DNA from 3 places in the Lysinibacillus sp. DFXJR4 genome. Region 1 is predicted to be linked to each of the others. Evidence: riboswitches for the same ligand, from Rfam matches in the RefSeq annotation. Region 1 holds a riboswitch; each other region holds the start of a gene.

Region 1 (10,194 bases):
TTTTTTATCATTGCCGTAGCATTTGCAATTTGCTTTATTCTTTATGCTGAATGGAATTCTAGAAAATAAAGTGAGCCCATTTATTGGACTCACTTTTTTCATACCTATCTGGAATTTATTTTAATGTACGCTTTAAAAATTCCTTCGTTCGCTCATGCTGAGGCGTGACTAAAACCTGAGAAGGTGGTCCCTCCTCAACAATTACTCCTTTGTCCATAAATACGACACGATCTGCTACTTCTTTTGCAAATTCCATTTCATGTGTCACGATTAACATCGTATTTCCTGCATCTGCGAGTTGACGCATAACCTTTAATACTTCCCCTACCATTTCTGGATCAAGAGCAGATGTCGGCTCATCAAACAGCATCACATCTGGACTCATCGATAGTGCACGCGCAATAGCCACACGCTGTTTTTGCCCACCAGATAGCTGTCTTGGCTTGGCATTAACATATTGATCCATACCAACAATTTTTAAATATTCTAAAGCTGTTTTTTCAGCTTCTGATTTTGAACGCTTTAATACTTTTATTTGACCAACTGTACAATTGTTCAATACATTGTGGTTGTTAAATAAATTAAACTGCTGGAAAACCATCCCTAAATGTGTACGATATTTTTGAATGTTATGCTTGTCATCCAGAATATTTTCACCTTTGTAGATAATCTGTCCACCACTTGGTGTTTCCAATAAATTGATGCAACGAAGTAATGTTGATTTACCAGATCCAGAGGAGCCGATTAAGCACACTACCTCCCCCTTCTCTACTTGAAAATTGACATCCTTTAACACTTGGTTACGACCAAATGATTTACTTAAATGCTTGATTTTAATAACTGTCATTTGTGCGTCCCCCTATATCGCTTCTTTCTGTTCTTTTTGATAGGCATCTGGTCCATCAAGTCGTTTTTCAACATATAGTAAAATTCGTGATGCTGTAAATGTCATAATAAAGTAAAGGACACAAGCTACAAAGAATGATTCAAAATAGCGGAAGTTATTCCCTGCAATTGATTTTGTTTGGAAGAATAATTCCGTTACCCCGATAACGTTTAAAACAGCAGTATCCTTAATATTCATAATTAATTGGTTCCCTGTTGCAGGTAATACATTTCGCGCAACCTGTGGCAGTACAACATGCAGCATGATTTGGAAATGATTCATACCGATAGCTGAAGCTGCCTCATATTGACCTTTATCAATGGAAACAATACCACCACGCACTATTTCAGCCATATAAGCACCGGTATTCAAAGAAACTACTAAAATACCTGCTGTAATAAAATGCATGTCGATGCCAAATGCTATATCCAATCCGTAGAAGACAACCATCGCTTGTACAATCATTGGTGTACCACGGAAGAATTCAACATAGCATGTTAGTATAAAATTAATCAGCTTTAAACTGTAGAACTTTACACCTTTTTTACGAACCGGAATGGTATGCATAATCCCGATGAAAAATCCGATAAATGCACCAATAATTGTACTAATACTCGAAATCAATAAGGTATAATACGCACCTCGTAAAAACATTTGCCAGTTGTTCTCTACAATAGAGATAATCCATTCAAGACTCATGATGTTCCTCCTAACAACATAGTGTTGCTTGTTTCTTCTTTATAATCCTAGCTAACTACCATGATAAACACGATTGTTCTACCATTTTATGAAATGTTTAGCTAAGACATTATCATTATTTAGAGAGGTTCTCATTGAATAATGATGAAATGACATTGCACGGACTAGCAAATAGTCCGTGCATCCATGTTATTGTGCTGCCGGTTGTTGCTGAATTGCTTCTTCCATCATTGTTTGGCGATCATCTTCTGAAATTCCTTTTAAAATTTCATTGATTTTGTCAAGATTTGCCTCACCTTTACGTAAACCAACTGCGATGGATGTGTTAGAAGGATCTGTATCAAAGCCTTCTTCAAACGCTACATATGCGAATTTATCATTAGCTGCTGCAGCTGAAATACCTTCTGGACGTTCTGCTACATAGCCATCAATTTTACCAGCCTCTAGAGCTACACGCATTGCTGGGAAGTTATCCATAGCAGTTTGCTTTTGCACATCTTTGATTTGGTCAATCACATTGTAGTTTGAAGTGTTTAATTGTGAAGTAATTTTAGCACCGGAGAAATCCTGAATTGATTTTGCTTTTTCATATTTACTCCCTTTTTTAATAACCATTACAAAATCAGAAGTATAGTAGTTTTCAGTGAAATCAATCGTTTGCTTACGTTCCTCAGTAGGAGACATCCCAGCAATAATAGCATCAATTTTATTGGATTGAAGTGCTGGCACTAATCCATCCCATTCCATTTTGACAATCACTAATTCTTTTCCTAAACCTTCAGCGATTTTTTTGGCCATTTGAACATCATAGCCACCTGCATACTCAGCATTATCTGCAATTTTTACTGCGCCATTTGCATCATTTTGCTGTGTCCAGTTGAATGGAGGATAACCTGCTTCCATCCCAATACGGAATTGCCCACCATCTTCTGATCCACCTGTATCAGCACCAGCATCTCCAGATTTATCCGAATCCTTTTTGTCCCCAGCACCACAAGCAGCTAGCAGAATTGCCGTCATAATAGAGATCATTACTAACAACCATTTTCTTTTCATGAAAAACTCCCCTTTTCTGTAAAAAAATAAGACAACTGTACTAAAAAAGACCTAAGCTTTGAACTTAGGTCTTACCTTTAATTGACAGTTGCCCAAATCCTCACTATAATTTCCATGTTTCCGAGATAGCACAACCTAGTAAATGTGGAAAGCAACTTACTAGGACAGTCCTGCACTTATTCACTGCAGACCCAGTATAAAAGTACGAGCTCCTTTTATACTTCGGCGATATTTCCTTCTCCATTGCGTCTTCGCTTGCTTGTACTCAACAATGGACTAATAAATACCGCGCCTCTACCTCACAACAAAATTAATGTGAGGTTTGTTTATTTAATTGATATCTAGATACTACTATAAAACGAACTTATTCGTCAAGATAATTTTATCATTTTTCTGATTAATGACAATATTAGGGTTTTATCTATCATAAATCCATTATTTACTTTTGCAATGTAAGCAAATATATTGAAGTTTTAATGAAAAAAATCGCAAATTATTATCATTAATAGTAATACTAGTATTCCAAAAGAACCTTTAAGAACAATGGTGTTACCGTACAATGTTTTTATCCAATATGTTGAAGGTTCTATTCACTACTTTGGGGATTCTATCCCATCATTTTAGCATTTCTATCAGCTAATTCTATCCTGCATATAAAAGAAAAAGCCCTGCAAATCGCAGGGCTTTGGACATTAAGAATTTAATAATAAATCTTCTGGGTTTTCAAGTAATTCTTTTACTGTTTTAAGGAAGCCTACAGAATCTTTACCATCGATAATACGGTGGTCATAAGAAAGCGCTAGGTACATCATTGGGCGAATTTCTACTTCACCATTCACTTCAACCGGACGTTTTTTGATGGAGTGCATACCTAAGATACCAGCTTGTGTACCATTCATGATAGGTGTAGACATTAATGAACCAAATACACCACCATTTGTAATTGTGAATGAGCCACCTTGAAGATCTGCTAAACCTAATTTTTTGTCGCGAGCTTTTTTCGCTAGGTCTGCAATTGCATCTTCAATTTCAGCAAAGTTTTTACGGTCAGCATCACGTACAACTGGTACCACTAAACCTTCTTCTGTCGATACAGCTACACCAATATCAAAGAAGTTGTTTAAGTGAATTTCGTCACCAACGATTTGTGCGTTCACATATGGATATTTTTTAAGTGCTGCTACTACTGCTTTTGTGAAGAATGACATGAAACCAAGTTTAGAGCCTGTTGACTCGAAGAATTGGTCTTTTTTACGAGAACGTAAAGCCATAACATTTGTCATATCAACTTCGTTAAATGTAGTTAACATTGCAGTAGATTGTTTTACTTCAAGTAAACGTTTCGCAATTGTTTGGCGACGACGACTCATTTTTTCTACTGTTACACGTGATTCATCTACAGCTGCTACCGCTTTTGGCGCTGCGGGAGCTTGTGGTGCTGCTACTGGAGCTGTCCCATGAGCTGCCACGTCTTGGACACGTACACGACCTTGTGGGTCTACTGGAGATACAGCAGCAAGATCAATACCTTTTTCGCGAGCAAGTTTACGTGCTGCTGGAGATGCGATTACACGCTCACCAGAAGTTTCTTCCACAACCGGAGCTGCTGCAACTGGGGCAGGTGCTGCTTGTGGTACTGCTTGCGCTGGTGTTGCTTCTGCTGGAGCAGCTGGAGCTGGTGCTGCACCTTCGCCTGCTTCTACAACTGCGATCACTTGACCAACAAGTACAGTATCGCCTTCCTCAGCTAAAATTTGTGTTAAGACACCTGCTTCTTCGGAAATAATTTCAGCGTTTACTTTATCTGTTTCAAGTTCAACGATGAATTCACCTTTCTCAACGCGATCGCCCACTTTTTTTACCCATTGTGCGATACTTCCTTCTGTAATCGATTCTGCTAATTCAGGGACTTTAATTTCAGCCACTTTCATTTCCTCCTTTAATTAACGTGCATAATGCACATAGAAGGGCCACTCGCCTAAGCAAGCAGCCCGGCTTCAAAAATTAATATATGATTATTTAACCTTTACAGGCTCAGCAACCGCTTCTTCTACAATTGCGGCTTGAGCAGCTTTATGAGAATCAGCATCACCTTCTGAAGTAGAGCTCATTGCAGGGCGACCTACATAACGAAGCTTTTTACCTTCTGAAAGTTCATAAAGTGTTTCTAATGCATAATTCCAAGTACCTTGGTTTTTCGGTTCTTCCTGTACCCATACTACTTCTTTAACATTCGGATACTTAGCAATAATACCAGCAACTTGCTCTTTTGGGAATGGGTAAAGTTGTTCTACACGAATAATGTGTAAGTGGTCGAAACCTTCACCGTCTTTAATACGGTCTGCAATGTCGATCATTACTTTACCAGTACCAAGTACAATACGCTCTACAGCTTCTGGTTTTGAACCTAGACCTGGTTGTTCAATTACTTCTTGGAATGAACCATTTGCTAATTGCTCAGCATTCGCTGCAGCTAATGGGTGACGAAGTAGGTATTTAGGTGATACAACCACAAGTGGACGAACGCCTTCAGTTCCTAGCAACGCTGCTTGACGACGTAACAAGTGGTAGTAGTTACCTGCATTTGAGCAGTTTGCTACGAACCAGTTATTTTCTGCTGACATTTGTAAATAACGTTCCATACGGCTCGAAGAGTGCTCTGGACCTTGGCCTTCATAACCATGAGGTAATAGAATGACTAAACCGGATTTTTGACCCCATTTAGCACGTGCACCTGAAATAAAGTTATCGAACATAACTTGTGCCATATTAGCAAAGTCACCAAATTGAGCTTCCCAAACTGATAGTACATGGCCATTTTCTAAATTATACCCATATTCAAAGCCTACTACCCCAGCTTCTGTCAGTGGAGAGTTGTGTACTGTAAATGAAGCATTTGCACCAGAAATATGGTGAAGTGGTGTAAATACATTACCATTGTTTTTATCATGTAATACTAAGTGACGTTGCGAGAACGTACCACGCTGTGCATCCTGTCCTGTAAAGCGAACTGGTGTGCCATCTTGAATAATCGTAGCATAGGCTAAAGTTTCAGCATGACCCCAATCAATTTTTGCAGAAGCAAATGCTTCACGACGTTTCTCTAAAATCTTACCAAGTTTTTTCTGTGGCTCGAACTTTTCTTCAAACACTAAAAGCTCTTCATTTATTTTTTCTAGACGCTCTGCACCAACTGCTGTATCAATTTGTGGGAACTCTACCTTTAATTCTTCAGGCATTTCTAAATGTTTATGCTCATCTTTAGCAGCCATTTCTTTAACATGATCATAAGAAGCTTGCATTTCTGCGTAAATTGCTGTATCTAATGTCGCTACATCATCTGCCGAAACAACACCCTCTGCTACTAATTGTGCGCCATATAAAGCACGAACAGTTTCATGTTTAGCCACTAATTTATATGTTTCTGGGTTTGTTACAGTTGGATCATCTGTTTCATTGTGACCGTGACGACGGTAACCAATTAAGTCAACGATAATATCTTTACCGAATTTTTGACGGTAGCTAGCTACAAAACGACCAACTAATGATACAGCCTCAGGACTATCTGCATTCACATGGATAACTGGTACTTCATAACCTTTTGCTGGGTCAGAAGAATAAACAGATGAACGAGAATCTTGTTGTTCAGTTGTAAATCCAATCATATTGTTAGCAATGATGTGAATTGTACCACCAGTTGTGAACCCTTCCGTTTTCGCAAAGTTAAGAACTTCTGTTACAATCCCTTGACCTGGGAATGCAGCATCACCATGTACAAGAATACCTAATCCTTTTGTACGGTTAAAAATTGCTTGACCTGGCTTAGACGTATCATCTTGAGCCGCACGAGTAGAACCTAAAACAACTGGGTTTCCTACTTCTAAGTGTGAAGGGTTGTAAGCAAGTTTAACGTTCATACCAGATTCGCGATTGTAAGAAGCACCCATGTGGTATTTTACATCACCTGTCCAACCTTTAGTGATTTCAAGTCGACCATCTTCTGGTAAAAATAATTCATTGGAAACATGTGCAAAATCAGAGAACATCATGTCATATGGTTTATTTAAAATATGTGTTAATACATTTAAACGGCCACGGTGTGCCATACCAATACGCACTTTTTCTACATTATTTGCTTCTGCTGTTTTTAAAATTTCATCAAATAAAACGATTTGTGTATCTAAACCTTCACCTGAGAAACGCTTTTGACCAACGAAAGTTTTATGAATAAACTTCTCAAAATTTTCAACACGTGTTAAGCGATCTAATAATGCTTTTTTCTCATCAGAAGATAATGCTTGTTTAAATGAACCTGTTTCAATTTGTGCTTGAATCCAATCACGTTCTTCTGTTGCTGCGATGTGATTATATTCAAATGCCACTTTATCTGTATAAACAGATTTTAAGTAATCAATTGCATCCTTACCATTTTTCACGTTTGCTGGCACATCTTTGAAGAAGATAGCTGCAGGAATTTCAGCTAAATCTGCAGCGCTTAGATTGAACGCGCTTTCTTCAATTTGAGCTGTTTGTAGTTCACGGTTTTTCAAAGGATAAATATCTGCCGCCAAATGACCTTGCGTACGGATTGCATCTGCTAATCTCACAGCTGCTAATACTTTTTTGTAATCGCCAGCAGGAGCCGCTGTGCTATTAGCTACCGCTACTTCACCTTCTACTACTACTGGTGCACCAAATTGTTGGAATAATAATACTAACTCCGGTTCTACTTCTTCAGGAGACTGTAAGAATAAGTCGTATTGCTCCATCACATATCCTAGGTTAGGACCAGAGAAAGCTGACCATGGAGAACTTACAGTTGTAACGTTGTTCGACATGAAAAATGACCTCCAAATTTTGCCTTTCGGCAGTTCCATTAATTAAATTACAATTAATTATATAATATTTTTCTGTTCTTTTAAAGGATGTTTGACACAACTTATCCATATTTTAAAGAACGTTTTTTCCATCTCAATCTTACTACTCTTCACAAAAAATACAACTCTTTTTAGGAAATTAAGCAATTTTTTTCGCAAAGGCTAAAATAATTTAATAAAGCGTGAATTTTTCTTAATATTTTAGCGGGAATTTAATGAAGAAAACGGTTCCAATATTTATCTCACTCTTGACTTCCACAGAACCATTATATTTTTCAAGCAACATTTTTGTGATACTAAGTCCTAAGCCTGTACCGCCTTTTTGACGATTTCTAGCCTCATCAATCCGATAAAATCGATCAAAAATGAATGGTATATTTTCTTGCGCTATACCAATTCCATTATCTTCTATTTTTAAAAGCGCCTCATTTCCAGCGACTGATAATGTAATTTGAATCTCCGGAATTTTTTCACAATAGCGAATGGCGTTCTCAACTAAATTACGAACTATTTGACTTAGTGCATTTTCTGTTATAAATAATAGACCTATTTCTCCATTTTTAGACAACGTTATTCGAGCTTCTGGATGAAGACGCTCCATTTCTCCTATAACAACTTCAATAACAGCTACTGCGTCAGCCTTGCTCATATTATCCTTTTCTTCACGACGTGCAAGTTCTAGTAATTCTTCAATCATTTTACGAATCCGTGCAATTTCGGTTAGTGAAGTATCAATCGATTCCTTTAAGATTTCCGGATCATCCTTCCCCCACCTTTTCAGCAGGGAGAGATGTCCTTCGATAGCCTGAATAGGCGTACGGAGCTCATGGGAAGCATCTGCAACAAATTGTTGCTGCTGAGTAAACGAAATTTGCAGTTCATTCATCATCGCATTATACATTTTTAAAAGATCACCTATCTCATCATGAGACGTGTATGTTAATTGAATTGGTTCATTAAATCCTTTATCCATTACGTTTTTCATGGATGAACGTAAAGCATGTAGGGGCTTCATCAAATAACTGGCTAGATAATAACCAATTGAAGCCGATAATACTAAAGCTCCTAAGCCTGCTATTAGCATGGCAGTCAATAAATAATGCATCAACGACTGGAATCCTGATAATGGATGAATCACCTGAATGTATCCACGAAAGAAACCGAGCTGAATCGGTTTATTAATAACATAAACATCCTTTTTATCAATTGTCATTTCAACAATTTCCCCCATTTGCGTAAGAGGAGCAGTCTGTGAAGGATTATTAACCCCTGAAGTATTAACAATACGTAAAACCTCTATTTTATCTAAATTAAACAATATTACTGTTTGATCACTGGAATTTAAAAGCCCGATGTTTTGTTGAATTTGCTGAATGGTCAGATTGGGTCCTTGTGATTCAAAAAAAGACACCACATCATAGCTTGTCCGTTGAATTTTAAGTTGCTCATCATTTAATAGCCATGTATGCAATGAAATATAAACGACTATACAAATAATTGTAAAGCTAAAAAAAATAACAGCACTAGACGTAAACATCCATTTTCTTTGCAATGATTGATTGACAAATATCTCTCTCAATTTTTTCATTCTCGCATCACATACCCTACCCCACGAACGGTTTCAATATAGGCATTCATATCACCTGGTAGTTTTGTTCGTAAATGCCGTATGTATACATCTACAACATTTGTTTCAATATCAGTTTCATAACCCCAAACAGAAGTTAAAATTAGCTCTCGCGTACAAACTCTATTTTTATGTTCCATTAATAATTTCAGTAAATCATATTCTGTTTTCGTTAAATCAAGCCTTTTTCCTTGTACAAGTACTTCGTAGGCTGCTACATCAATGACAATATCGCGAAATTGTAGTGCCTCTCCGTTTTGCTCGTCTGGTGTTACACGGCGCAAAATTGTTCGAATTCTAGCTAGTAATTCTTCAATAGCAAATGGTTTAACAATGTAGTCATCTGCTCCTGCATCTAAACCTGCTACACGATCCATCACAGCGTCACGTGCCGTTAGCAAAATAATTGGTACATTTGACTGCGTTCGTATGCGCCGACAAATTTCAATACCATTTATGCCTGGAAGCATGACATCTAATAAAAGAACATCAACATCCTCAGATGAAGCAAGAGCTAACCCTTCACGTCCATCAAAAGTGACCAACACATCATAGCCCTCATGCTTTAACTCTAGCTCTACAAAGCGAGCGATATGTTTTTCATCTTCCACTAAAAGTATCTTTTTAGGCATTTTTCCACCTTCTATTCTAATATGGTGATAAGGAATTCTTCCTTATCATGTTATAGCATAACATCAAATAAAAAGTCTGTACCACAAGCAAATACTTGTTTGTACAGACTTTATTTAATGTGCTTCTGTAATATAAAGTTTATTTTTTCCAAATTCTTTCGCTTTATAGAGCGCCTGATCCGCTAAATCCAGTAATTCATCTAAATTTTTTCCATGATCAGGATAATACGCAACACCGATCGAAGCAGTCGGGGCAAAATAATTATTTTCAATAATCCAACCTTTTTTTAGTTCTTCTCGGATGCGCTGAATAATATGCATCATTTGTGCTTTTCGCTTTTCATTATCCCTAGTTAACCCTGTAAGAATGACAATAAATTCATCGCCACCAATACGAATCACTAAATCATGGCTTCT
Region 2 (10,194 bases), on a different contig from region 1:
TAATCTCAAAGATTTTTGATACAGCAATAAACTTAAATCCATCCATCCATTTAGATGCATCTTGTTTAAAAAGCAGTTCCTCAATAATTTCATAAGCCTTCTCTATTTCATGCATAGAAAACAACGTAGTGATATATAGCACAAGCATGTTAATGTCTACTGAGTACTGTACATTTCTTAAGATCTGTATCCATTGTCCAAATGATAATGTATGTCCTTCAGCAAATATTTCCACCAAATATTTTTGAATCCACTCGTGCGCTAGCTCATATAGTTCTCCATTTAGAGCAAGCTCAATTGCAGCTACATAATCTCCTCTATCGCATAAATTTGTGGCTGCTTCGCAATAAATAGAATTAATCATCTCGGATGAATACTGCCTTTTAAGCTCATCCTGTAATGCATACCTAAATAAAGTATGGTAACGATATACAGGAGGATGTATCTGTATACATTCAATAAACAAACCCTTTTGATTTAAATCCACAAGGGTAGCTAAACTATCTACTTTATTTGTTATAGTTACGCAAACATCCGGCTCTAAATGATTTAATATGGACGTTCGAATTAGAAAATCCTGTGTTGATGAGGGCAATGAACTAAGAATCTCTTGCATGAAAAATTCATGGATATATGGACCAGCTTTCAATAATATTTCTTTGCTGTTTAGATTATTTACATTTCCTGTTGATATTTTGATAAGCTGAATGCCTGCTACCCAGCCTTCAGTTATCTTTAACAAAGGCTTTAATGCTCCAACCTGCTCAACATTCGAAAAAGAATTGAAGTAGAAATATTGCAACTCCTCTAAATCAAAACATAATTGACCGATTCCTACTTCTAGCATCCACCCTTTAACACGCCAATTTGCTAGTGGTAGTTCTAAATTAGTTCGAGTCGTGATATATATTCGTACATTGGCTGGTAAATACTCGATTAATCGGATGAAAATCTGATGAATTTGAGGATGTTGGATGACTTGAAAATTATCAAATACAATATGAATTTTTTCTTTATATGTATCCAGTTCATTTAACAGTATATCTACTATAGTCTCAAAGGAGGGTATTTCATCAAGTAAATTGCTTAATTTTTGTTCTAAATCATTTAATGTACTTACAGATAAGGTATGTATTAAATATTTAAAAAATCGTCTAGGCTCATTATCATTTCGATCAATCGTGAACCATGCCACAGATTCATCAATATGCCTCAACCACTGACATAGAAGAGTTGTCTTTCCATATCCTGCTGGTGCTTGAATAATGGTTAATTTCTTCATTCGGTTGTTAGCGAGAATCGTAAACAATTTCTTTCTCTCAATAGCATTTGGTACTGTACGTGGGATTGTTACCTTAGAATTTACCCATACCATGTCCATCCCTTTACCCTCCCTTCTCCTTATTCTTTAGTTCGATATATTATTGAATTTTCCTGCCAGTTATTTTTTCCATTTATTTACTTCGTTATCACTTCCTTTAAATAGCGCATACTTATATTATAAAAGTTGAGGCAAACCACTTCACATTTTTTAAGCCTAGCGTTAGAATACTAATATCTTATTTTCCTATAGGAAACTTTATTTCGTTTATGATATTTTTTGAAACGAGGGAACAATATGGTTTACAAACAAGTCACTAAATCGTCTGCCGAGGCGGTTTTAGATGGAGATATAAAAGGTTGGCGACGCTTTTTACCGTTTCTTGGACCTGCTTTTATTGCAGCCGTCGCCTATATTGATCCTGGCAATTTTGCCACTAATATTACAGCTGGCTCTCAATATGGTTACTTACTGCTTTGGGTGATTGCCTTCTCTAATTTAATGGCTGTGTTAATTCAATCCTTATCTGCAAAGCTTGGGATTGCAACTGGGAAAAATCTACCCGAGGTGGCGCGTGAGCATTTTTCTAAAAAAACATCTATTTTTTTATGGATACAAGCAGAATTAGTCATCATTGCGACTGACCTTGCCGAATTTATCGGTGCAGCATTAGGTCTTTATTTGCTATTTAATATTCCTATGCTCCCAGCAGCATTAATTACAGCAGTTGGTTCATTTGCTATCTTAGAACTTCAAAGAAGAGGATTTAGAGCCTTTGAGGCAGGTATTTCTGGCATGGTTTTAATCGTCGTATTGGCATTTGCCTTCCAGACATTTTTAGCACAGCCAGACTGGGGCGAGGTAACACTCGGCATGTTCACGCCACATTTTGATGGGGTAGACTCCTTAATACTAGCTACAGGTATTTTAGGAGCAACTGTTATGCCTCATGCTATTTACTTACATTCTTCATTAACACAAAGTCGTATTATTGGTCGTAATGAAAATGAAAAAAGACGCATTTTCCGCTTTGAATTTATCGATATTATCATCGCCATGATTATTGCTGGAGCGATCAATATGAGTATGCTCATTATTGCCGCAGCAGTATTTCACACACAAGGCGTGATAGTGGAAGATTTAGATGTAGCTTACAATGGATTAAAGGATGCTCTCGGTCCAATGGCGGCTGTATCCTTTGGTCTTGGATTACTTATTGCAGGGCTAGCCAGTTCCTCTGTAGGGACATTAGCGGGTGATGTAGTCATGCAAGGATTCATTCGTAGAAAGATACCACTTTATTTACGTAGGGCAATTACCATGTTACCTCCGCTAGTCATCATTGCCTCTGGTGTCAATGCAACCTATGCTCTGGTTCTTAGTCAGGTTGTTCTATCCTTTGGTATTGCATTCGCTCTTGTCCCTCTTGTTATGTTTACAAGTAAACGGGACATCATGGGGAGCCTTGTCAACCATCGTATAACAACCATTTTAGGTTGGTTTGTAGTTGTCATTGTCGTTGTTTTAAATATTTATTTATTATGGGAAACGATATTTGGTTAAATAAAAGCCAGACACAATAATCTTTGTGTCTGGCTTTTACATTATGGGTGGCACTAGACTTTCAAAGCAATTCTTAAATATCCATCTTCTCAATTTTTCGAAATGATGCATAGGCCACGCTTATTCCGATAATTGCTAAAGCAATTGGTATAAAAATAATATCATTTAAAGAGAAGTTCCCTGTATTGGATGATACAACTGATACAATGAAAATCGATGAGATAATGGTTACAGGAATAGAGTATTTTCTCATTCCAAAATACAATGGGATTAATGCGATGCAGGATGCTGCAATGGCATTCATTATAACAATAGGGATTTGTTGAATGATTACAGAAATTGTTAATGTATCTGAAAATAAATGAAGATTACTAATAATGGTACAAAAAACTGCTGATACAAAAACGTTTGATACGATTATTGCACTAAAGGTAAAAAGAACAATAATAGCCAATTTTGAAGCCATTAATTTCTTTCTATTTATTGGGTACATAAATGCTAAAGTGATTGTTTTGTATTTAAATTCGCTAATAATAAGTTTGGCGATTAATGCACTTGCAAAGATAATAAATACAGCCCTTACAGCAGAATCTATTAGACTAAGAACAGTCTGATAATTTTCAAAGACAGCATCTCCTTCTATTTTTGCGATGAATAAAAGCATAAACATAATAGCTAATATCACAAAATTTGCGAAGATAGCACGTTTTATATAGGAACCTATATGAAATTTTTTCATCTCTAGACGCATTAAGTTAAGCATTAACTACACCCCCATTGATTAACTTTAAGAAATAATCCTCTAATGAGCTTGATTTTTTACTAATCCCCTCGATTTCAATATCATGTTCAATTAATGTTTTAGATAGTACCTTTTGTGAAGCTGTCGATTCATATATACGAATACAATTGACATCTATTAGTTTGAAATTAGTAATATTTAATGTACTTTCTAAAATTAGGGCTGCCTTTTTCCCATCATTCACAATCACTTCTATATAATCTACCTGACTACGATTCACAGCTTCCATTGAAACTTCCGTGATCAATCTTCCATTCTTAATAACGCCAATCGTATCAGCTAATTGTTCAATTTCCCCTAAAATGTGGCTAGAAACAATGAGTGTTATACCATACTCTTTACAAAGCATTTTGAATAACTCTCGTATTTCTTTAATACCCACAGGATCTAGTCCATTAATCGGCTCATCTAAAATAAGCAATTCTGGCTTCGTAATAATAGCTCTTGCAATGCCTAATCGTTGTTTCATTCCTAAAGAAAAGTCTTTAACACGCTTCTCCTCTGTATTTGTTAATTTCACTAAATCGAGAACATGGCTAATTCCTTTCTTATCATAATAGCCCATGTATTCGCAGTGTAATTCTAGAGTTTCTTTTGCTGTCAAATCTTCATAGAAAATTGGATATTCAATAATCGTGCCCAACCTTTTAAGCACTTCGTATGATTGGTCCGTTAATTTTTGACCAAAGACTTCAATATCCCCACTTGTTGGCTTTGTTAGGTTCGTTAGCATTTTCATCACCGTCGTTTTTCCGGCTCCATTGGGACCTAAGAAACCATAAATCTCTCCCTTCTTCACATGCATATTGACAGCAGAAACCACTTCTTTTCCGTCAAACACTTTCGTAAGTTGATTTGTTTTCACAATATATGTCATGTCAATCTCTCCCTCAAATGTAGCTAAATTTATTATAAAAAATGAAGCTCTCTAATTTATTAATTGATTCTTACAAATTTCTTAAGTACAGAAGAAAGGCCTGTAAAGCATTTAAAGCTCTACAAGCCTTCTGTTTTAGTACACCATTCTTTTTAACGTTATTGTAAAAATAGTCTTTTCATATGGAATACTGGAGAGCTGAATAGAGCCATCCATTAGTTCTACAAGTCGTTTGGTGATCGTTAAGCCAAGACCGCTACCTTGGAAGGATTTATTTCTGGAATCCTCAAGCGTATACATTCTTTCAAAGACATTATCTATATGATATTCATCTATTCCCTTGCCTCGATCCCAAACATCAATATAAATGCTTGTATCATCATTTCTTACGGACAGTCCAATTACATTGCCACCTGCCCCATAGGCAATTGCATTTGACAATAAATTGTTCAAAGCCCTATCTAATGCCTCTTCATTACCTAGCGCATATATTGATGTCTCTGGTATTACAATCTCTATCTCTAACCCCATAGATGTAACCATATCGTAAAATGATAAAATATTTTTCCGGCAAATTTCACTTATATTGATTTTTGTCATTGGATAATTGGTATCTCCAGCCTCCAACTTCGCTAGGTCAAAAAATGTATGGATGATTTTTAATACTTCCAATGTTTTCGAATGGACGCCAGTTAATAACCGCTGCCGCTCTTCCGCACTAATCGAGTGATTAAGCTGTAGTATTTCAGTATAGCCTAGGACAACCGTTAATGGTGTTTTAAGATCATGCGAAATATTTGCCAGCATCTTTTTCATAGAGCTTTCCATTTTCCGATGTGTTGCCAGCACTTTTTGATTGTGATCTAGCAATGCATTCAACACAATAAGAAGCTGCTGGATTTCTTGATTAGCTGTCGGTACTAAGATTTTTTCACTTGTTTCTTCGTTAATGATTGCTTGCAGTTTTCTATGCACGTACTGAATAGTAACGCTCTGTTGTTTTTTTGCTTTAACTTGAAACATAATAATTCCTATGAGTAACACTATAAGTAATAATAGAAATATAACCATCTGTTTATCCTTCAAACTTATAGCCAATTCCCCAAAGCGTTTTAATATATTGAGGGTTGGACGGATCATCTTCCATTTTTTCGCGCAATCTTCTTATATGTACATTAATAATATTTTCATCTCCATAGTAATTGTCATTCCAAATCAATTGATAAATTTGCTGTTTTGTAAAAACGCGATTACGATTTGTCACGAATAATTTTAAGATGGCAAATTCCTTTGAAGTGAGCTTTACTTGTTGTCCGCTCTTCTCTACTGAAAAATTAATAAGGTCGATTGATAGGTTATCTATCTCTATTAAATCTTTCTTCTCCTCTATTTGATTGGCGTATTTAGTTGCCCTTCTAATGGCAGCTTTGACACGTGCTGAAAATTCCAGCATTGAAAATGGCTTTGCAATATAATCATCTGCGCCTAATCCTAGCCCTAAGGCTTTATCTACATCGCTATCCTTCGCTGACATAATGATAATCGGTAGTGATGCCTGCTCTCGTATTATCTTTAAAACTTCTAATCCATTTAGTTTCGGTATCATAATATCTAAAATCACTAAATCAAAGGGTTTATTTAAACAATTTTGTAATGCCTCTTCTCCATGCACTGCAGAAGTAACAAGGAATCCCTCCATCGTTAAATAACTATGCACCATTTCCCTAATGGCTTCATCATCTTCTACTAGTAAAATACGCTTTTGCACTTTCATATACCTCACTTTTAAAATCTATTTATTTTATTATTGACCTAGCTATACCGTGAGCTTCCAAGTTTAATCTATAGTACTGTTACTACTATCAATTATGCCTCGGCATAATTGAGTCCGGAATCGGCTTTGTGCTTAGGCCTGCATGAAGCAGGTCAGTTAGCCGTTATCACATGGATGCGATGATTTTAGGCTAACATCCTTTATGTACTCCTTTCCGATTCCGTGACACCCGCTGAAAGAAGTTAAAAAACACGAAATCAAGGTGAAATCGATTATATATAATTTACCATATAATATTTTTTTCGTTTCATTCGATATTTACAAAATAATAAAAAAGCTGTTCTATAAGCCATTGATGATGGCTTATAGAACAGCTCAATAATTTAATCCTCCACTCTTAAATCACATTCTTTCAGCGGAAGCATTTTTGTTTTATATTTGATTTTGTATCCAAACCATAGCAGTAAAAACAGTGGGATACCAATATAAGAAACGAGAATGCCATACCAGTCAATTTTGTCTCCCATAAAAGCTGAATAGTTTTGTCCAATGACAACAATCATACAAACCGTAAAGGCGAAAAGCGGGCCAAATGGGTATAGCTTTGCTTTATATGGTAGCATTTGTGGATCTAAGCCTTGCGCTTCGAAAGCTCGGCGGAATCGATAATGACTAAATGCTATACCAAGCCAAGCAATGAAGCCAGACATTCCTGAGGCATTTAAAAGCCAAATATATACTACTCCATCACCAAAGAATGATGCTAAAAATGCAAGGCACCCTACAGCTAATGTCACCATTAATGCATAGATTGGAATACCGCGACGGCTTAATTTTGTGAAAAATTTTGGTGCATGTCCATCCACAGCTAATTGCCATAGCATACGAGATGAGGCATAAAGCCCTGAATTTCCTGCTGATAGCATGGCCGTTAAAATAATAGCATTCATTAAGGAAGCAGCAAAGGCAATGCCTAAGCGATCAAATACTAGTGTAAATGGCGATACAGCAATATCTTCTGATAATAAACGCTCATCTGTGAATGGAATCAACATCCCAATCGCACCAATCGCTAAAATATAAAATAAAAGAATACGCCAGAACACAGATTTTACAGCTTTCGGAATACTTTTTCCAGGATCATCCGTTTCACCAGCTGTAATCCCAAGAAGCTCTGTTCCTTGAAATGAAAATCCCGCTGCAAGAAAAATACCGAATGTAGCAAGGAAACCACCATGAAACGGTCCGTCACTAATAAAGAAATTTGTAAAGCCCACAGGTGCCTGTCCACCTAAAATACCAAAAATCATTAATATGCTGATAATAATGAACACAATCACAGTTGCCACCTTAATCATAGCAAACCAATATTCACTTTCCCCATAGCTTTTTACAGATAATAAATTAAAGGTTAAAACAACAGCAATAAATAATACTGTCCAAATTGCAGATGAACTATCTGGGAACCAATATTTCATAATTAATGATACAGCTGCGATTTCTGCCGCAATTGTGATTGCCCAGTTATACCAATAGTTCCAGCCCAGTGCAAAACCTAAAGCTGGATCTACAAATTTCGTAGCATACGTACTAAACGAGCCTGAGGATGGCATATAGGCTGCCATCTCACCTAGGCTTGTCATTAAAAAGTACACCATTATACCAATTAGGGCATAGGCTAATAATGCACTGCCAGGACCTGCCTGTGCAATGGCACCACCACTGGCTAAAAAAAGCCCCGTGCCAATTGTACCGCCTAAAGAAATCATTGTAATATGACGGCTTTTCAATTCTTTTTTCAGCTTTGGCGCTTTATGACCGAGCTGATTCACTTTTATCTCACTCACGATATAGCTTCCTTCCTAATATAAGAGGCAAAAAAATACCATCACATGAACACTGTGATGGCTAAGTTAATCCTCAGTTTTTTCTAAATGATAGCACAACACGTTGTTCAAACGTGACAGTTCTGTTCCTTTCGGAGACAGCCCCAGCATGAGGCTTTCAAGTCCCCTCACACTTCGGCAGTATTTCCTTTCAGCTAATCTCATCAATGCTTGTCATTTCCATTAGCATACTCCTAAATACCGCGACCTCTACCTCAATACTAACATGAGGCATATAAATATTAAATTTATGATGTGTACTAGTTTAACATAAGACATTTTACATTTCAATACAATAAGTAAAGTTCTGTATTTTATGAATATTCTACTATTTTTAATATTGTGATAAAGTAGTATAGTGATTTAATTATAATTGAATGCAAACAGGGGGGATTTATTTTGACAACAAATGAAGATTCAACTAGTTATCCTAGCAGGAAAATTAGCTGGAGGGGAGCTACCTTATTATTAGTCATTGGCGTTATTTGTATTGCCTCGACATTACGAATGCCATTAACAGTTGTGGGACCTATTATTTCTTTTATACGAGAAGATTTAGGTATATCAAATGTATTAGCTGGATTTCTAACCACTATTCCTCTTCTCGCTTTTGCCATTATATCGCCTTTTGCACCAGTTGTTGCACGTAAATTGGGACTTGAGCTAACACTATTTTTATCCACTATCCTTTTAGCATTAGGTATTGTATTACGCTCTTTGGGAACAACAAGTCTACTTGTGTTTGGAACTATGCTAATTGGAGTTGCTATTGCATTTGGAAATGTACTTATTCCGGGATTACTCAAGTTAAAATTTCCTTATCATGTAGGCTTACTTATGGCATTTTTTACAATGTCCATGAATTTAACAGCAGGACTCGGTGCTGGGATTAGCTACCCTATCGCCCAATCATCTCTAGGTTGGCAAGGAGCACTGGCTATTGCACTTATTCTAGTTGTGTTAACTATTTTAATTTGGATTCCACAATTAAAGTTTAATAAACCCGAGCCCACTGTAAAGAAAACGAAAGAACGTTCACCTTTATGGAAATCCCCAGTTACCTGGGCAGTAACAGGTGCTATGGGATTACAATCATTGTTATTTTATACAACTGCAGCATGGATTCCTGAAATTTACATATCACAAGGGTTAGCTGCTGATCGTGCAGGTTGGATGTTCTCCATCATGCAATTTTCGCAAGTTCCAATGGCTTTAGCTGTGCCAATCATTGCTAGTAAAATGACGTCTCAGCGACCTCTTGTCTTAATGTTTACAGGGTTTTACTTAATAGGCTTTGTTGGCGTTGTCATGGAGTGGACTAGCCTTGGGGTACTTTGGATGATTCTATTAGGCCTAGCAGGTGGGGCTTCCTTTGCCTTAGCCATGATGTTCTTCACACTCCGCACTCGTACAGCCTTTGAAGCTGCTGATTTATCAGGCTTTGCGCAATCATTAGGCTATTTATTTGCTGCAATTGGTCCTATTCTTTTTGGCTACTTGCATGATTTATTTGGTGGCTGGAATATTGCTGGCTGGCTCTTTGTCGTTGTAGCGGTAATACTCTTTTTATGTTCATTTAGAGCCTCTAAAGATGAATATGTCTATTAAATTAAAGCAGATGGGAAAACCAGTCTTGTTCTCCATCTGCTTATACTTTTTTATTGATCATGCTGTTTTAATATGGTTATCAGTTCATCAAGATCTTTTGCTGCTTCTTTGTTATGAGCATTTATAGCAGTAAAAATTGGAAGAGCCTCTTGTAAGAGTAAATGACTAAAATAATAATAGCCCCAAAAAGCCTGCTGCTCATAGCCCTTTGGCGTTGCTTCCCCCCATCCCAGTTCATCATCCTCCTCATCTTCTATCCATAAATATTTGGCATCTAATAGCTCCTGCATTGTTTGAACCGTATGTACTGGGTCTAAATAATCCTCAGTAATCACTTGCGCCACAGCTAAATAAAGCTCTATT
Region 3 (10,194 bases), on a different contig from region 1:
CAGAGACTTGTAAGTGAGATTGAAGATTTTGATTATATTGTAACCTCCTCGAATATTGAGGCATTGATTTTAGAGCTCAATCTAATAAAACTTCATGATCCTAAATACAATGTCATGTTGACAGATGATAAAACCTATCCGTATTTAAAAATTACGAATGAAAAACATCCTCGTCTTATTACGACACGAAAAGTGAAAAAGGATAAGGCAAAGTATTTTGGACCCTATCCTAATGCATATGCAGCAAGTGAAACGAAAAAGCTACTTGATCGCTTATATCCGCTTCGAAAATGTGTACAACTACCTTCCAAGGTTTGCCTATACTATCACATGGGTCAATGTATGGCACCTTGTGTGAAGGAGATTGATGCTCAAATTTATCAGGATATGATTGAGGATATGACCAAATTTTTAAATGGTGGCGTGGAGGCAGTCAAAAAGGAGCTTGAGGTAAAAATGCTAGCCGCTGCTGAAAATTTAGAGTTTGAACGTGCCAAAGAATTCCGTGATCAGATTGCACATATTGATACAGTTATGCAAAAGCAAAAAATTGTATCAAGTGATACGACCAATCGAGATGTATTTGGTTATGCAGTTGAAAAGGGCTGGATGTGTGTTCAAGTATTCTTTGTTCGTCAAGGTAAACTGATTGAGCGTGATGTCTCTATTTTTCCGATTTATCAGGAAGCAGAAGAGGAATTTTTAACATTTGTTGGTCGATTCTACGAAAAGCTAGAGCATATTAAACCAAAGGAAATTTTTATCCCACAAGCTATTGATGCTGCCATTTTAACAGAATTATTAGATGTGAAGGTATTGACGCCAAAGCGTGGGCAAAAAAAAGAGCTTGTTGACCTCGCTACAAAAAATGCTGAAATCGCAGTAGCAGCTAAGTTCCAGCTCATTGAACGTCAGGAAGAACGAACAATTGGTGCATGTGAGGCACTGGGTGAAGCGATGGGAATTTCCACACCTTTACGAATCGAGGCTTTTGATAACAGTCATATGCATGGAACAGATGCTGTATCTGCAATGGTGGTATTTATCGATGGCAAGCCTGCAAAGAAAGAATATCGGAAGTATAAAACTCGGACAGCTGCTAAGCACGATGACTATGGGGCGATGCAGGAGGTAATACGTCGTCGTTACATTCGTGTACTAAAGGAAGGATTACCCCTACCAGATTTAGTTTTAATAGATGGAGGGAAGGGACAAATGGAAGTTGCACGAGAAGTATTAGAGGATGAGCTTGGGCTGGTCATTCCAATCGCTGGCTTAGCGAAGGATGAAAAGCATAATACATCACAGCTTCTATTTGGTGATCCACCTGAGGTCATTGCGTTAAAGCGCACAAGTGATGGGTTCTATTTATTGCAACGAATTCAAGACGAGGTACACCGGTTTGCCATTACATTCCTACGCCAGCAGCACGAAAAGCATGCTATTCAATCTGTTCTCGATCAGATTGAGGGTATTGGTCCAAAGCGAAAACAGCAATTATTAAAGCATTTTGGTTCTGTCAAAAAAATTCGAGAGGCAAGTGAGTTAGCATTACAAGAGGCTGGGATGCCTGCTAATCTTGCTAGTCATATATATACCTATTTTCAGGAACAGACATTGTCAAAGGAATAGACATATGCTAATGTTTAATAACATACATTCACTATTTTAAGTGATGATAGAGGTGCAAGATTCAAAAGTAGTACATCAGAGGATGAACAAATCCTGTGAAGATGTATGAAAGGGGAGCTTGCCGAAGTGGAGCATCGTTGTTTCCGATGTTGTACTGGTTTTGCATTTAAGAAATGTAAGACTGTCGATTCTAAACGTTTCGGAGAGCTATCACACATGCGCAAGGTTTTTTTATTGTACATGTATAGGCAGCTTTCACGTTATGTGAAAGCTGCTTTTTTTGGTTTTCTAGTAGACACTCCGAATAGAAATTACGTCAAATTAGTGATGATGAAAAGGAGAAGATTCAGGATGGCAAGAATTGTAATGAAATTTGGCGGTGCTACATTAGCATCATCAGCACATATTTTTGAGATTGCGAAAAAGGCAATTCATGAAAAAGAAAAAGGTCATGATGTAGTTATTGTTACTGCAGCAATGACAAGCTCAGCAAATGAATTAACAAAAATGGCACGGGATTTATCTGATGATGCGTCTAAGCGTGAATTAGATGTGCTACGTTCAACAAGCTCACAACAATCAAGTGCCTTAGTGGCCATTGCCTTGCAGGAAGAAGGCTATAGTGCAGTGTCATTAACAGGCTGGCAGGCAGGTGTTCAGACAGATGCAATGCATGTTAACGCACGCATTGATTATGTGGATGTAAGTCGACTAGAAGAGCATTTAGCACAGGAGCAAATTGTCGTAGTTGCTGGGGAGCAGGGTATTGATCATTTACAAAATATTACGACTCTTGGTAAAGGTGGAGCAGAGACGACTGCTGTGGCCATTGCAGCAGCACTGGATACGGAGCGTGTGGATATTTATACGAACGTGGAAGGCGTTTATACTGCTGATCCAAACCATGTGAACGGTGCACAAAAATTAAAGGAAATTTCCTATAATGAGATGCTGGAGTTATCGAATTTAGGTACACATATCTTACATCCACGAGCTGTAGAATTAGCAAAGAAGTTTCAAATACCCGTTATTATTCGATCAAATGAAATAGATACAGTAGGTACTTTATTGAAGGAGGAAGTTGAGATGGAAAAAAATTTAATTGTACGGGGTGTTGCCTATGAATCAGATGTTATTCGTTTAACGGTAGGGTATGATGCTTATTCAGATGCTTCGTTGGCAGATATCTTTACGATACTTGCAGATCATCGCATTAATGTAGATATCATCGTGCAAGCGATTATTGACGGTCTTAAACCGACTGTATCATTTACGATTTTGAAAGAAGAGTTTGCAGAAGCATTACGTGTTCTAGAAGAAAGTAAATTGTCGCTTGGGTTTAGCTTTGCTGATTTTGAAGTCGGCTTGGCAAAGGTATCTATTATTGGTTCAGGAATGGCATCTAATCCAGGCGTTGCTGCACGAATGTTTGATCGTTTACGACATGAAGGCATCCCTGTTAAGATGGTTAGTACATCCGAAATCAAAGTGTCTGTTGTAGTGCCTCAAGATGACATGATTCATGCAGCTAATGCTTTACATGATGAGTTTAATTTAGAGCAAGCACTTTATATGTAAGAATGAAAGGATGTGTAATAGCCACATCCTTTTTATATATGGGACGTTTACATCAATTTAATGTTTTATCGAAATTGATTGTTATATAATAGAGAGAGATTACATGTTTTGGCAAGGAAGAGGTGAGTATTGAATGGCATTATTTGGTCTATTTCAAAAACCAATTGTTGAGGGTATAAATCAGTGCAATGATTCTGAAATACAATTACTGAAAAAACGCATTCTAGAATTGGAACTTGCACAGGAAAGCATTGATGTAAAAAATGCAATATTAGACTTTGTACTAGCACATATGGAATTAATTAATTTTCAAACTGCTTTAAAGGTACAGGGAGTGTCAACAAGTGTAGGGGATATTTCAGCAATGAGTGAAGAAATGTCATCAAACACAGAAGAAATATTAGCTGTAGAGAAAAATGTGAATGCAAACATTCAAGAAATCAAACAGCATTCTATCCAATTAGTGAAAGAGATGGAGTCATCAATTACAAAAGGTGGAATTGTTCAAGGGTTGTTAATCCAGGGAGCTCATTCAACAGAGCAACTGAAGGATGAAATGAATAGAATGAATAACATTGGCAAAAGTGTAACAGCGATTGCTGATCAAACGCAGCTACTTGCGTTAAATGCCTCAATTGAAGCTGCGCGAGCTGGTGAGCATGGAAAGGGTTTTAATGTTGTGGCAATGGAGGTAGGGAAGTTAGCCAGTAGCTCCAAAGGTTCCTTAAAAGAAATGACAACAATTCGATCAGTCATCGATGAGAAATTACATCATACTATAACGAATATCGAACAGGTTGAATACTATTTCACAAATTTCTTAAGCAATATGAAAGACAATATTACGAATCTGTCTATTACAAGCAAAAGTATTGAAGAGGCAGCACATGGCGTTCACCAAATAACAGTTGCGTCTGAGGAAAATGTAGTAGCGATTGATCGATTGGCTATCACGACAACAGAATTATCACATACTAGTGATTTCTCCGAGACAATTCAAAATCAAGTCACTGAAATGCTAAAAGCTATTGTACCGACCTTCCGCAAACCTTCAGAGCAAACCGTCATAAGTCAGCTAGCAGCAAGATTAATGGATCATGCAAGCTTTTTGCGAAATACAATTCAAAGGGCAGGACAAAAGGATATTTTAAAAACACATCATCAATGTGCCTTTGGACAATGGTATTATGGACATCTTGAGCAGTATCATTCCTTATCAGAGTACCGTCAAATAGAGCAACCGCATGAATTCGTACATACTGCTGCACAAAAATTAGTCAATGAACTATCAATTAGTAACTTAGAGGAAATGATTCAACACTCGCTTAATATATTGGAGGCCTTTATTGCATTAATAGATATACTGTTAAAAGAAAGACATGCGCAATTATAAAAAGGATTGTCATCCCATAAATAAAGAGAGGGATGCAATCCTTTTTCTTACTCTGTTGGTATAGTATTCATAATTCTTTCTTTAACATCCCACTTCACAGTGAACATCACATGCTCCTGTTTAACTTGTTTTTCATCGTAGCATTCTGTTAAATAACCTTTTGCTTGCTGAATTTGCTCTGCTATAAAACCGGCTTCCAATCTAAAGCAACGGTGCCCAACTAATAGCAGCTCAGGATCATTTGTCAACTGGAATATACGTCCATCTTTTGTTTCTTTAATCAATTCAAGGGTACCCCAACAGGCATCTGCGAAAAATGCGATAAGTTCTTCTTGACTTTTACAAGGAAACTTCCGAGCCAGCTCTTTTCCGGCCCAGTAAAGTACATCCTCCTCGTGTTTACCAAGAATTGAAGATAAAATATGATCACGGATAATCTCATAGCCAAATGATGAGATAGTAGGATATGGAGGGTTTAACATTGAAATCCTTCTTTCTTAGAATTTTCTTAAAATTTAACGCTGATAAAGTAAAGATAGTTTTTTCGAGAAAAAATGATGCATCATGTACTAGATTAGTTCTTTAATGAGGACTATGAAAAACTCTAAGTTACCTTGACGCTCGTAGCTCTTGAGAGTACAATAAACATGTCATAATATTGTACCATGATGAAATACACAGTCAATGAAGTATCATTTACAAAATGATGACTTCTTTTGTTGTGCTATTTTAAGTACTAAGGGGGGTAACAGTCTTGTCGAAAGATCGAGAGTTTTTATGGCGTCGCTTACATTCTCTACTTGGGATCATTCCAGTAGGTTTGTTCTTAACGATGCACCTGTTCATTAACTTTACAGCAACAGGCGGAGCAGAAAGTTACAACGATGCTACCGCAGTAATGGAAAAGATTCCATTCCTTATCCTAGTTGAATGGATTGTCATCTATATTCCATTAATGTTCCACGCATTTTATGGTGTTTACATTGCATTCACTGCTACACCAAATACAGGACGTTTCAGCACATACCGTAACTGGATGTTCTCATTACAACGTTTTACAGGTGTATTCTTAGTGATTTTCATTGCATGGCATATTTTCCAAACTCGTATTCAAAAAGCGCTTGGTACACACGTTGATTACGATATGATGGCGAATATCGTTGCTAATCCAATCATGCTTGGATTCTACATCGTTGGTATTTTATCAGCAACTTTCCACTTATCAAACGGTCTATGGGCATTCCTAGTAAGCTGGGGTGTTGTACAATCTCCTCAGTCTCAAAAGATTGCTACTTATGTAACAAACATTCTTTTCGTAATTCTAAGTGTAGTTGGTGTGGCTGCTATTTTAGCTTTCGTTTAATTTAATAGAAGCTATTATAGAGCACATGCAATCATTGCAATTTTTTAAGAGGAGTGAGAAATAATCATGGCGAAAAGCAAAATAATTGTTGTCGGCGGCGGTCTTGCTGGTCTGATGGCAACGATTAAAGCAGCTGAAGTTGGTACTGAAGTTGATTTATTCTCATTAGTTCCTGTAAAACGCTCACACTCTGTATGTGCGCAAGGCGGAATTAATGGTGCGGTAAATACAAAAGGTGAAGGGGATTCTCCTTGGATTCACTTTGATGATACAGTATATGGTGGGGACTTCTTAGCTAACCAACCACCAGTTAAAGGTATGTGTGATGCGGCTCCTGGTATTATTCACTTAATGGACCGTATGGGCGTTATGTTCAACCGTACACCTGAAGGACTTCTTGATTTCCGTCGTTTTGGTGGTACATTAATGCACCGTACAGCATTCTCAGGTGCAACAACTGGTCAACAATTACTATATGCACTAGATGAGCAAGTTCGTTCACACGAAGTAGCTGGTTTAGTTAATAAATATGAGCACTGGGAATTCCTTGGTGTCATTATTGACGAAGATGGCGTTTGTCGTGGTATTGTAGCACAAGATATGCGTACTGAAGAAATTAAATCATACCGTGCAGACGCTGTTATTATGGCGACTGGTGGTCCTGGTATTATCTTCGGTAAAACAACAAACTCTGTTATTAATACTGGATCTGCTGCTTCTATCGTTTACCAACAAGGTGCTTCTTATGCGAATGGTGAATTCATCCAAATTCACCCTACAGCGATTCCTGGAGATGACAAAAACCGTTTAATGTCAGAATCGGCTCGTGGTGAAGGTGGACGTATTTGGACTTATAAAGACGGTAAACCTTGGTACTTCCTAGAAGAAAAATACCCAGCCTATGGTAACTTAGTACCACGTGATATTGCAACACGTGAAATTTTCGACGTTTGTGTAAACCAAAAACTTGGTATCAATGGTGAAAACATGGTATACCTAGATCTTTCTCATAAAGATCCACATGAATTGGACGTTAAACTTGGTGGTATCATCGAAATCTACGAAAAATTCGTTGGAGATGACCCACGTAAATTACCTATGAAAATTTTCCCAGCAGTTCACTACTCAATGGGTGGATTATGGGTTGACTACAACCAAATGACTGAAATACCTGGTCTATTTGCAGCAGGTGAATGTGATTACTCACAACATGGTGCAAACCGTCTTGGTGCAAACTCATTATTATCTGCTATCTACGGTGGTATGGTTGCAGGACCAAACGCAGTAGATTATGTAAAACATCTTAAAAAGCATGCTGAAGATCTTCCACAAGAGCTTTACGATGCTCGCGAAAAAGAAGAACAAACTAAATGGGACGCTATCATGAAGATGGAAGGCACAGAAAACGCTTACTTGCTTCATAAAGAGCTTGGTGAGATGATGACTGCTACGATGACAGTAGTACGTTATAACGACCAACTTGAAGATACATTGAAAAAATTAGATGATCTTTCTGAACGTTGGAATAACATCAACATCAATGATACGCAAAAATGGAGCAACCAAGGTGCGCACTTTACACGTCAGCTTAAAAATATGTTAATTCTTGCGAAAGTAATGACACAGGGTGCATTATTGCGTAATGAATCACGTGGTGCTCACTATAAACCAGATTTCCCGAACCGTGATGATGAAAACTTCTTAAAAACAACAATGGCGAAGTTTGATCCAACTACTGGTAATCCTATCATCACGTACCAAGAAGTCGACGTTTCTTTAATTCCACCACGTAAACGCGACTACTCTGCGAAAGGAGACTAAAAGTTATGCAAATCGCAGCAAATACTGGAAGAATGGTCAAAGTGGAAATTTTACGTCAAGATACTAAAGGCGGCAATAGCTACTGGCAAAAATTCCAAGTGCCTTACCGTCATGGTATGAACGTAATTTCAATTTTAATGGAAATTCAAAAAAATCCTGTTACTGAAAATGGTGAAAATACTTCACCGGTAGCATGGGATATGAACTGTTTAGAAGAAGTTTGTGGTGCATGTTCAATGGTTATTAATGGTCGCCCACGTCAATCTTGTTCAACACTCGTTGATCAATTGACTGAGCCTATTAAACTAGAGCCTATGAAAACATTCCCTGTAATTCGTGACTTACAAGTTGACCGTGAACGTATGTTCAATGCACTGAAAAAAGTTAAAGCATGGGTGCCAATCGATGGTACTTATGATTTAGGTGAAGGTCCGCGTATGCCAGAAGGTAAACGTCAATGGGCTTATGAATTATCTAAATGTATGACTTGTGGTGTATGTATGGAAGCTTGTCCAAACGTGTCTGAAAAAGCATCATTCATCGGGCCAGCACCATTATCACAAGTACGTTTATTCAACACTCACCCAACTGGTGCTATGATTAAAGATCAACGTTTAAATGCGATTATGGGTGATGGAGGCCTTGCAAACTGTGGTAACTCTCAAAACTGTGTTGCTGCATGTCCAAAAGGTATTCCTTTAACAACATCTATCGCATCATTAAACCGTGCAACTACAGTGCAAATGTTCCGTAACTTTTTCGGTTCAGATCACTTCGTTGACTAATTGTACAAGCTTTACTTTAAAACCCCCTACACGCAAAGTGTCAGGGGGTTTTTTCTATCCCAATTTCCTCCACTAAGGAATTTTGTGAATAAAACAAGCAAATAGATGAATTTTCTATGATAATATAATAATCTCCTTTATAATGAATATATATTCATTTATCGATTCGCTAAATTTAAAAGTGAATTAATTTTAGGAGGATGCTAAGATGAAAGCAAATTATATTGAAGATTTTCGGGAATGGGCAAAGGATTTTTCTTTTTATATCGAGGTACGTGTACGTTTTTCTGAAACCGATATGTATGGTCATATGAACAATACAGTTAGCTTTACATATTTTGAACAAGCACGAATTGATTATTTCCGTCACTTAGGTATCCTAATGCCAGCTGCAATTGATGAGAATGTTGAGGGAATTCCAATAGTAGCAGATCTACAATGTGATTATGTAAGACAGGTTTTCTTTGATGATGTATTAAAAATATATACAAAGGTAGCGAAAGTTGGTAATTCATCATTGGATATTCATTATATGGGGAAAAATCAAAAAGATGAAGTTTGTTTCACGGGTCGAGGGACAGTTGTGCAAATGGACCCTCGCACTGGGAAAAGTATAGCTTTATCTGAAGAAGCAAGGAATCATTTAGCCAGCCTTTCCATACTCTAATATAAATCGTTCTTTGACAAGCAATTTCTTTTGGGTAGTGAACAACCTTTATCATTTTGAAAGGCGTTTACCGATACATTTCATTTATTTATGACGGGAATTTTCGAAATTTTTAAGGAAACATGTCATATTCATGAAAATAGCCGTCACCGCTCCTCATTCCCTATCATAAGTTACAATACGTGCGGGGGAGGAGGGTGTAACTGAAAATGAATGGCTCTCATCATCGTTCTCTTTTAACAAATCGAGAACGTGAAATATTTGCGCTTTTATTAGCTGAAAAAACAACGAGGGATATAGCAGAGCAACTTGGTATTAGTGAAAAAACAGTGCGAAATCACATTTCCAATACAATTCAAAAGCTAGGTGTAACAAATCGATCTCAGGCGTTAATTGAGCTGTTACGCTTAGAAGAATTTAAATTAGACTAATGGACACTTGCTATTTCATGAAAAAAACGACAAAATAGAACTATTCAACGTATTTTTAGGAGTGAAATAGTTATATGTCGGATGAAGTAACAAAACACTCACCTGAAACCGTTGCAACGGTTGAAAAGGAATTACGCTATATAGCGGCCATTGTGAAACAAAAGGGAAGAGAAATTGTTTCGCAATATGCGATTACACCGCCACAATTTGTTGCATTACAGTGGTTAGAAGAACTTGGTGATATGACAATTGGCGACTTGTCTAACCGATTATACTTAGCTTTTAGTACAACAACAGATTTAGTGGACCGAATGGAGAAAAATGAATTAGTGAAACGAGTACGTGATGAAAATGATCGTCGTGTCGTTGTTGTTCATCTTCTCGAGAAAGGCGAACGTATTATTCAAGAGGTTATTGAAAAAAGACAACAGTATTTGCAGGAAAAACTTGTAGGTTTTAATGAGCAAGAAGTCGCGCAATTATCAGGATATCTACAAAGACTACATGTACACATGAAACAGGAT

Evidence for each region. A riboswitch is a leader RNA that binds a small molecule or an ion and turns the genes downstream of it on or off. The one in region 1 is predicted to bind lysine.
Region 2: another riboswitch for lysine. It lies ahead of AC2CGN_RS22680 (amino acid permease); the one in region 1 lies ahead of AC2CGN_RS24855 (transporter substrate-binding domain-containing protein).
Region 3: another riboswitch for lysine. It lies ahead of AC2CGN_RS10355 (aspartate kinase); the one in region 1 lies ahead of AC2CGN_RS24855 (transporter substrate-binding domain-containing protein).

The regions. Positions count from the first base shown of each region.
Region 1 is NZ_JBXUNW010000028.1:12,375-22,568, reverse strand. Features, by position in the region: gene AC2CGN_RS24865 (amino acid ABC transporter ATP-binding protein) at 116-847, opposite strand; gene AC2CGN_RS24860 (amino acid ABC transporter permease) at 860-1,585, opposite strand; gene AC2CGN_RS24855 (transporter substrate-binding domain-containing protein) at 1,775-2,641, opposite strand; lysine riboswitch at 2,760-2,946, opposite strand; gene odhB (2-oxoglutarate dehydrogenase complex dihydrolipoyllysine-residue succinyltransferase) at 3,334-4,566, opposite strand; gene AC2CGN_RS24845 (2-oxoglutarate dehydrogenase E1 component) at 4,657-7,479, opposite strand; gene AC2CGN_RS24840 (sensor histidine kinase) at 7,712-9,106, opposite strand; gene AC2CGN_RS24835 (response regulator transcription factor) at 9,103-9,777, opposite strand; gene AC2CGN_RS24830 (diguanylate cyclase domain-containing protein) at 9,892-10,194, opposite strand, start outside.
Region 2 is NZ_JBXUNW010000019.1:80,162-90,355, forward strand. Features, by position in the region: gene AC2CGN_RS22650 (winged helix-turn-helix domain-containing protein) at 1-1,381, opposite strand, end outside; gene AC2CGN_RS22655 (Nramp family divalent metal transporter) at 1,619-2,884, shown strand; gene AC2CGN_RS22660 (ABC transporter permease) at 2,958-3,647, opposite strand; gene AC2CGN_RS22665 (ABC transporter ATP-binding protein) at 3,640-4,563, opposite strand; gene AC2CGN_RS22670 (sensor histidine kinase) at 4,699-5,634, opposite strand; gene AC2CGN_RS22675 (response regulator transcription factor) at 5,639-6,331, opposite strand; gene AC2CGN_RS22680 (amino acid permease) at 6,721-8,184, opposite strand; lysine riboswitch at 8,268-8,444, opposite strand; gene AC2CGN_RS22685 (CynX/NimT family MFS transporter) at 8,623-9,831, shown strand; gene AC2CGN_RS22690 (hypothetical protein) at 9,882-10,194, opposite strand, start outside.
Region 3 is NZ_JBXUNW010000003.1:14,282-24,475, reverse strand. Features, by position in the region: gene uvrC (excinuclease ABC subunit UvrC) at 1-1,632, shown strand, start outside; lysine riboswitch at 1,672-1,850, shown strand; gene AC2CGN_RS10355 (aspartate kinase) at 1,984-3,210, shown strand; gene AC2CGN_RS10350 (methyl-accepting chemotaxis protein) at 3,344-4,603, shown strand; gene AC2CGN_RS10345 (YslB family protein) at 4,651-5,085, opposite strand; gene AC2CGN_RS10340 (succinate dehydrogenase cytochrome b558 subunit) at 5,358-5,966, shown strand; gene sdhA (succinate dehydrogenase flavoprotein subunit) at 6,033-7,787, shown strand; gene sdhB (succinate dehydrogenase iron-sulfur subunit) at 7,793-8,572, shown strand; gene AC2CGN_RS10325 (acyl-CoA thioesterase) at 8,781-9,239, shown strand; gene AC2CGN_RS10320 (helix-turn-helix domain-containing protein) at 9,449-9,670, shown strand; gene AC2CGN_RS10315 (MarR family winged helix-turn-helix transcriptional regulator) at 9,745-10,194, shown strand, end outside.